One region of the Weizmannia sp. FSL W8-1119 genome, then DNA from elsewhere that is predicted to be linked to it. Evidence: a T-box and tRNA genes for the amino acid it is inferred to sense, from the RefSeq annotation. Region 1 holds a T-box; the other holds one or more tRNA genes.
The links. A T-box is a leader RNA that pairs with one kind of tRNA and senses whether it is charged. The one in region 1 lies ahead of thrS (threonine--tRNA ligase), so its partner is inferred to be a tRNA-Thr.
Positions count from the first base shown of each region.

Region 2: it has a tRNA-Thr gene. The T-box ahead of thrS (threonine--tRNA ligase) is inferred to sense a tRNA for this amino acid. The anticodon was not compared.

Region 1 is NZ_JBBOZL010000001.1:1,970,207-1,974,256, forward strand. Features, by position in the region: gene thrS (threonine--tRNA ligase) at 1-1,115, opposite strand, end outside; T-box leader at 1,192-1,414, opposite strand; gene NSQ19_RS09710 (putative sporulation protein YtxC) at 1,532-2,368, opposite strand; gene dnaI (primosomal protein DnaI) at 2,495-3,439, opposite strand; gene NSQ19_RS09720 (replication initiation and membrane attachment family protein) at 3,436-4,050, opposite strand, start outside.
Region 2 is NZ_JBBOZL010000001.1:182,758-186,807, forward strand. Features, by position in the region: rRNA gene NSQ19_RS00945 (23S ribosomal RNA) at 1-1,629, shown strand, start outside; rRNA gene rrf (5S ribosomal RNA) at 1,797-1,912, shown strand; tRNA gene NSQ19_RS00955 (tRNA-Asn) at 1,920-1,991, shown strand; tRNA gene NSQ19_RS00960 (tRNA-Thr) at 1,998-2,070, shown strand; tRNA gene NSQ19_RS00965 (tRNA-Glu) at 2,082-2,156, shown strand; tRNA gene NSQ19_RS00970 (tRNA-Val) at 2,168-2,240, shown strand; tRNA gene NSQ19_RS00975 (tRNA-Thr) at 2,248-2,323, shown strand; tRNA gene NSQ19_RS00980 (tRNA-Tyr) at 2,329-2,413, shown strand; tRNA gene NSQ19_RS00985 (tRNA-Gln) at 2,478-2,549, shown strand; tRNA gene NSQ19_RS00990 (tRNA-Lys) at 2,596-2,668, shown strand; tRNA gene NSQ19_RS00995 (tRNA-Gly) at 2,709-2,780, shown strand; gene rocF (arginase) at 3,043-3,942, shown strand; gene NSQ19_RS01005 (aspartyl-phosphate phosphatase Spo0E family protein) at 4,049-4,050, opposite strand, start outside.

The DNA of each region.
Region 1 (4,050 bases):
GAGAGCGCACCTGACATTTCATAACGGTGCATGAGCCCGAGTTCGGCAATCCGGATCGGCAATTCGCGGTAGCTGTGGATCGTATTTTTATACACCATCATATGGTGCGGGCAGTTCATCGGGCGCAACACGAGTTCTTCATTGTCCATTTTCATGACCGGGAACATATCTTCCTGGTAATGGTCCCAGTGGCCGCTCGTTTTATACAGGTCCACGCTGCCAAGCACCGGCGTATAGACGTGGTCATAGCCGAGTTTGACTTCCTTGTCGACAATATACCGTTCAATGGTGCGGCGGATCGTTGCGCCTTTTGGCAGCCAGAGCGGCAGGCCTTGTCCGACTTTTTGCGAGTTCGTGAAAAGTTCGAGTTCTTTCCCAATTTTCCTGTGGTCGCGTTCTTTTGCTTCTTCCAGGAATTTCAAATGGGCCTCGAGATCCTCTTTCTTGAAGAAAGCCGTCCCGTATATGCGCTGCATCATTTTGTTGTTGCTGTCGCCGCGCCAGTATGCACCGGCAATGCTTAATAATTTGAATTCCTTGATTTTTCCGGTTGACGGCACATGGACGCCGCGGCACAGGTCAACAAATTCGCCCTGTTCATAAACCGTGACCGTTTCGTCCGGAATCGCATCAATCAGTTCAAGCTTGTATTCATCATTCGCAAATATGTTTCTGGCTTCGTCACGGGATACGACTTTGCGGACAATTTCAAGGTTTTCCGCAGCAATTTTTTTCATTTCCTTTTCAATTTTCGGCAAGTCTTCCGGCGTGATCGACGCGTCAAGATCCATATCGTAATAAAATCCGTTTTCAATTGCAGGGCCGACGCCAAACTTGACATTGCCATACAGGCGGCGGACAGCCTGTGCCATTAAATGTGCCGTGCTGTGGCGCAGAATGCCAAGCGCATCTTCATGCTCAGGGGTGACGATTTCAATTGCGCCGTCTTCTTCAATCGGTGTGCGCAAATCGAGCAGTTTGCCGTTCAGTTTGCCGGCGAGCGCCTTTTTTCGGAGGCCCGGGCTGATCGATTGGGCAATCTCTTCCGTTGTTGTCCCAAATGGAAATTCCTTTAAAGCGCCATCTGGAAATGTGATTTTTACGATCTCTGCCATATGTCCCACTCCTTTAAAAATGATGTCAACGCGGGTGGCCGCAAGAACAAAGCCAAAAAAATAAAACCCGCCCCCGGCAAGGGACGAGTTTTGTACACGCGGTTCCACCCTCATTTCCGCACGTCTCTACGTACGGCTTGAGTTTGATAACGGAAATATCCGCCAGCCGCTACTTATTTTGTTCACGGCTGAAGTTCGGAGGCGGTAAGCATCCTGCCCGTGCCGGAAAGCTTGCAGCCTGGGGCTTTCCTCTCTGAAAGGCGGTAACAGAATCCTGTTGTCCTCGTCATCACATTGAATTTTTCATTTCCAATTGATTATGTAAGTAATTATAGAAGTTTGCAATGAAAAAATCAAGGGATGGCGATGGATTTTGTTGCCGTGCTGCGTTGCCCCGCTTCAAGGCCCCCTTTTTATCATTCGCTGGCGGCGAGCTGATCGTGCATAAAGTGCATCCGGCTTTTCACGGCCACCCGTTCTTCAAAAATATTGCATATCGTACGGATCAAAGCATGGTCCGGGGTATCCGTATAAATTTCAATGCGGGCAGGCGCAATCGATAAAAGCGGTGCAATCGTGACAGAGTCAATATAGACAGGGTGGTTGGACAGAAGCCTGCGGTCAATCAGCCCATCCAGTTCTTCCCTCGTCATTTCCCGGAATTGGCCGTTGTAAAATTTCACCTGTTCCCCGAGGCAGAGCTTTATTTTTTCTCTTTTTGGTTCTTTTTGCTTCAAGTAATCCCTCAAGCTTTGCACAAAAATCTGGTATTCCTGTTCCATTTTGTATTCGTCAATCGCAATACCGATGTATCGGTCAAGGCAGTCAAAATAGCCTTTTAAGCGGAACGTCAGCACGGAAGCGAGCGGCAATGTGCGCGATTCGCCAACCAGCGGTGCGACCGCCCCTTCGATGGCGGCACGTTCTTCAATCCCGCCCGCCAGATCCGTCAGCTCCGGCCGCTCTCCTTTCAGCATGCCGGCCACGATTTCGAGTATCCGGTTTTGCTCTTCTTCCGCCCGAAAAAAATAGGCTTGTTGCAATTGATTGCAAATCCACTCGTTTCTTTTTTTCTTCATGATAAAATCTGCAACGGCCGCCTGCAGTTCCTTTTTACTGCCGGCCGCTTCCACCACATAATGTATTTTCCCATGCAGCACTGCTTCCCGGATTTTCACAGCGCGCCCTTTTTCCTTTGCAAAATATGCTTTTATCCATAATGCATCATCCTTGTCCCTGATCAGGAATTCCAATCCAAGCCCCCCCTGTACGGTAAAACATGCTCGTTTGCTTTACCTTATGTATATGAAGGGGCACCGGCAAATAGAAGGCGGCAAAGCGTTACGAAATGAAAAAGGCGGGCCCCCTTCATATAAGGGTCAGGCCCGCTGGTTCGGCCCCTCCATCCGGACAGGGACGCTTAAATATTTAATGCGCTCAAGGATGCGCGCGGCTTTCAATTCTTCCTTTTCCCCGCGCTGGGTATAAGTGAAATGGTATTCTAAATCCTCATAGCTGAAATTGGATGTAAAAAAAGTGGGAAGGTCTTCCTGCATCCTGTATTGGAGAATCGGGCCGAGCACTTCATCCCGCGTCCAGCTCGAGTTCGTTTCCGCGCCGATATCATCCAGCATCAATACGGGCACTTGTTTCACCATATCCAGCTTTTCCCCGGTGGAGTGGTCGCCGATGGAATCCTTCATTTCGCGGAAAAACTCGGGCACATACACAATTAAAGAAGAGACCTGTTTCCGGTCCGCCAGCTCGTTCGCAATCGCACCGAGCAAATACGATTTCCCGACGCCGAAATTGCCGAATAAATATAACCCCTTCATTTTTTTGCCCGGCTCGTATTCACGGACAAAGCGATGCGCAAAATCGTATGCATCCAGGCGCCCCGTTTGTTCAAGGAAAAAATCGCCAAAGGATGCCGCCAGTATTTTTTTCGGCATGTGCATGCTTTGGATCAGCCTGCGCGTTTTATTGCGCTCATCCTCCAATATTTTCTTCTGGCACCTTTTATAGTGGACCTCAATATTGCCCTGTTCAATAACAAGTTCCGGCACATACCCTTTCATCATATTCACGCATTCGCCAAGGCTTTTGCACCGGCTGCAATTTTTTTCCTGTGAAATGAATTCGTACAGTTTCATCCAGCTTTTTTCAATCATCGATCTTGTGACTTCGCCGCGGTGTGCATCCAAAAAAGCGCGGACTTCGGGATGCGTGATGATTTCCTGCTTCATTTCTTCATAACGCTTGCGGAAACCGGGATTGGATGAAAGCCTTTTGAGCGTCTCGTTTATGTTTTCCACCGCCTTCACCCTTTCTTGTATTGTTCACGTATTTTTTCAAGCCTTTTCCTTTTCTCTTCCAATGACTCCCCATCGGCTTGGACTGCGGCCGCAGCGGTTTTTTGGTCTTCTTTTTTAAACCAGTCCGGCAGCTTCTCAACACGGACCGGCTTTCTCCGTCCGGTGCCGTTTTTCTCTTTATTGTTCAGCCATTGTTTGTACTGGCGGTCTTCTTTTTTGGCAAACGCCATCGCTTCCTTAGCGGTTTTCAGTTTTTTGCGCGCCCAGTGGGAGGCCACTTTTTCCAAATAATTTTTCGACAGTTTCATATCGGTTTTAAATAAAACATATTGGATCAATACATTTACAACCCCGAGGGGAAGCTGCTGGGCAAACATGACTTCTTCAATGGCGGCAAGATCTGCTTTCGCCGGTTCGCTGCCGCCTGAAAAATCGATGAGCATTTGCCGTGGAGAGGTCGTTTCCAGGTAGCGGAGGAATTTCTCCTCATCGTTTTCCGGCTCTTTTTGTTCTTTCGCATCCGTTTCTGGCTGGAAACGGTCAACAAGGCGCGGCAGTTCATCATGATGCTCAATCTGGAACCAGCTGCGCGCGATTTTCCGCAAATCCTCCACCCGGAT
Region 2 (4,050 bases), 1.8 Mb from region 1:
GTATGAGTAGCGAAAGAAGGGTGAGAATCCCTTCCACCGAATGCCTAAGGTTTCCTGAGGAAGGCTCGTCCGCTCAGGGTTAGTCGGGGCCTAAGCCGAGGCCGAAAGGCGTAGGCGATGGACAACAGGTTGATATTCCTGTACCGCCTCTTCACCGTTTGAACGATGGGGGGACGCAGGAGGATAGGGCAAGCGCGACACTGGTTGATCGCGTCCAAGCAGTTAGGCCGGTGCGGAGGCAAATCCTTCGCGCCAAGGCGGAGCTGTGATGGCGAGGGAAATTAAAGTACCGAAGTTCCTGATTCCACACTGCCAAGAAAAGCCTCTAGTGAGGTGAAAGGCGCCCGTACCGCAAACCGACACAGGTAGGCGAGGAGAGAATCCTAAGGTGAGCGAGAGAACTCTCGTTAAGGAACTCGGCAAAATGACCCCGTAACTTCGGGAGAAGGGGTGCTTTTTGGGGTGTATGCCCCGGGAAGCCGCAGTGAATAGGCCCAGGCGACTGTTTAGCAAAAACACAGGTCTCTGCGAAGCCGCAAGGCGAAGTATAGGGGCTGACACCTGCCCGGTGCTGGAAGGTTAAGGAGAGGGGTTAGCCGCAAGGCGAAGCTCTGAACTGAAGCCCCAGTAAACGGCGGCCGTAACTATAACGGTCCTAAGGTAGCGAAATTCCTTGTCAGGTAAGTTCTGACCCGCACGAAAGGTGTAACGATCTGGGCACTGTCTCAACGAGAGACTCGGTGAAATTATAGTACCTGTGAAGATGCAGGTTACCCGCGACAGGACGGAAAGACCCCATGGAGCTTTACTGCAGCCTGATATTGAATTTTGGTACAGCTTGTACAGGATAGGTAGGAGCCTTGGAAACCGGAGCGCCAGCTTCGGCGGAGGCATCGGTGGGATACTACCCTGGCTGTATTGAAATTCTAACCCGCACCCCTTACCGGGGTGGGAGACAGTGTCAGGCAGGCAGTTTGACTGGGGCGGTCGCCTCCTAAAAGGTAACGGAGGCGCCCAAAGGTTCCCTCAGAATGGTTGGAAATCATTCGCAGAGTGTAAAGGCATAAGGGAGCTTGACTGCGAGACTTACAAGTCGGGCAGGGACGAAAGTCGGGCTTAGTGATCCGGTGGTTCCGCATGGAAGGGCCATCGCTCAACGGATAAAAGCTACCCTGGGGATAACAGGCTGATCTCCCCCAAGAGTCCACATCGACGGGGAGGTTTGGCACCTCGATGTCGGCTCATCGCATCCTGGGGCTGTAGTCGGTCCCAAGGGTTGGGCTGTTCGCCCATTAAAGCGGTACGCGAGCTGGGTTCAGAACGTCGTGAGACAGTTCGGTCCCTATCCGTCGCGGGCGCAGGAAATTTGAGAGGAGCTGTCCTTAGTACGAGAGGACCGGGATGGACGCACCGCTGGTGTACCAGTTGTCTTGCCAAAGGCATCGCTGGGTAGCTATGTGCGGAAGGGATAAGTGCTGAAAGCATCTAAGCATGAAGCCCCCCTCAAGATGAGATTTCCCACAGTTTAACTGGTAAGATCCCTGAAAGATGATCAGGTTGATAGGTCCGGGGTGGAAGCGCGGCGACGCGTGCAGCTGACGGATACTAATCGATCGAGGACTTAACCAAATAGAAAAGCGGAGGTGCCTTACCAAAGGCACTGGCGCTGAACCATTTTCAAAGTTAGAAACGCATTCTCCGTTTACAGTTTTTTCTCCCATCCGGTTTTCAGGGAATCACATAATTCCTGTTGATAAGCAATGGAAACTTTGTTATAATGATTTTTGTCATTGAGGTCCGGTGACGATGGCGGAAAGGTCACACCCGTTTCCATCCCGAACACGGAAGTTAAGCTTTCCAGCGCCGATGGTAGTTGGGGGTTTCCCCCTGCGAGAGTAGGACGCTGCCGGGCCCGATATTCCGCAGTAGCTCAGTGGTAGAGCAATCGGCTGTTAACCGATCGGTCGTAGGTTCGAATCCTACCTGCGGAGTCATATGCTTCCATAGCTCAGCAGGTAGAGCACTTCCATGGTAAGGAAGAGGTCATCGGTTCGAGCCCGATTGGAAGCTTATATTTTTTTGGCCCGTTGGTCAAGCGGTTAAGACACCGCCCTTTCACGGCGGTAACACGGGTTCGAATCCCGTACGGGTCACCATTTACATATTTGGAGGATTAGCTCAGCTGGGAGAGCGTCTGCCTTACAAGCAGAGGGTCGGCGGTTCGAGCCCGTCATCCTCCATTTGTATGCCGGTCTAGCTCAATTGGTAGAGCAACTGACTTGTAATCAGTAGGTTGGGGGTTCAAGTCCTCTGGCCGGCACCATTTACGGAGGGGTAGCGAAGTGGCTAAACGCGGCGGACTGTAAATCCGCTCCCTCAGGGTTCGGCGGTTCGAATCCGTCCCCCTCCACCATCTCATTTTTTGGGCATGCACTTTGGTGCATTTTTTTGGTGAGAGGGTTCATACTATAGATAATTGGGCCATAGCCAAGCGGTAAGGCAACGGACTTTGACTCCGTCATGCGTTGGTTCGAATCCAGCTGGCCCAGCCTTTTCTATTGAATTGGTTACGCCAATGGATATATAGATTTTTACGAGCCATTAGCTCAGTTGGTAGAGCATCTGACTTTTAATCAGAGGGTCGCAGGTTCGAATCCTGCATGGCTCACTCTTTTCTTTTTTTAAAATATGTGGTATTCTACAAATATGCGGAAGTAGTTTAGTGGTAGAACAACACCTTCCCAAGGTGTGGGTCGCGGGTTCGAGTCCCGTCTTCCGCTTAAAGTTTAAACGCTCAAACCTCTTGATATAAAAGGGTTTGAGCGTTTTTTATTTGTCTGTAAATATTTTTCACTCTATAATACAACTCCAGTGTTGTTGGCGGATGGTTGATGGGTTTTCTGGATTGGTGAAGGAAGGCCCCTTTAAGATGAATAGTCTCACCTCCATTTTCTTGAATAATTATACAGAATTTTGTACAGTTGAGCCAATTGGAAAACAATTTTACAATGATAGATAGAGAGAAGGAAAGGGGACAGTCTGATGGAGAAACATATTGCAATAATGGGGGTTCCAATGGATCTTGGGCAGCGGTATAAAGGGGTAGATCTAGGCCCGCAGGCGATCCGGTATGCAGGTGTGAAAGAAGGACTCGAGAAACTCGGCTGCGCGGTTACCGATTTGGGCAATATTGAAATTGGCAGGGCGGAGCAGCTCCCTGATGACGAAGTCAATGCAAGAAATTTAAAAACGATTGCAAAAGCGAGCCAGTTCATTGCAGAGCATACAGATGAAATTGTAAAAAGCAACCGGTTCCCGCTTATTTTTGGCGGCGACCACAGCATTGCCATTGGGACAATTGCCGGCATCAGCAAACATTACAGAAATCTCGGCGTCATTTGGTTTGATGCGCATGCGGATATGAATACTCCTGAGACAAGCCCTTCCGGAAATGTCCACGGCATGCCGCTTGCCGCCAGCCTCGGGTACGGGCATGCTTCTTTAACGGGCGTTTACGGCTATATTCCGAAACTGAAAGCGGAGCATGTTGTCCTGATCGGGCAGCGGGATTTGGACGAAGGGGAAAAGGATTTCATCCGCAACCTGGGCATTAAAATTTACACGATGGCTGAAATCGACCGGATTGGGATGGAGAGCGTCATGGCAGCAAGCATTAACTATTTAAAAGAAAGAACGGACGGCATTCATTTGTCGCTCGATTTAGATGCGCTCGATCCGCAAGAAGCCCCGGGTGTGGGAACGCCTGTATACGGCGGGCTTCATTTCCGCGAAAGCCGGCTCGCCATGGAGATACTGCACGATGCAAATGCCGTTGTTTCAGCTGATGTTGTTGAAGTAAACCCGATTCTTGACAGCCGCAATCAAACGGCAGAAAAAGCTGTCCGCCTGATTGAAACATTGTTTGGGAAAAAACTTCTTTAAAAAAAGCCCCTATTAGCTGGTGCCCGGCACGCAAATAAAAAAACGGCAAATGATGGACGCTTTGCCGTTTTTTTATTTAAATCTATTCCATGGGTGTTCTGTCCACTT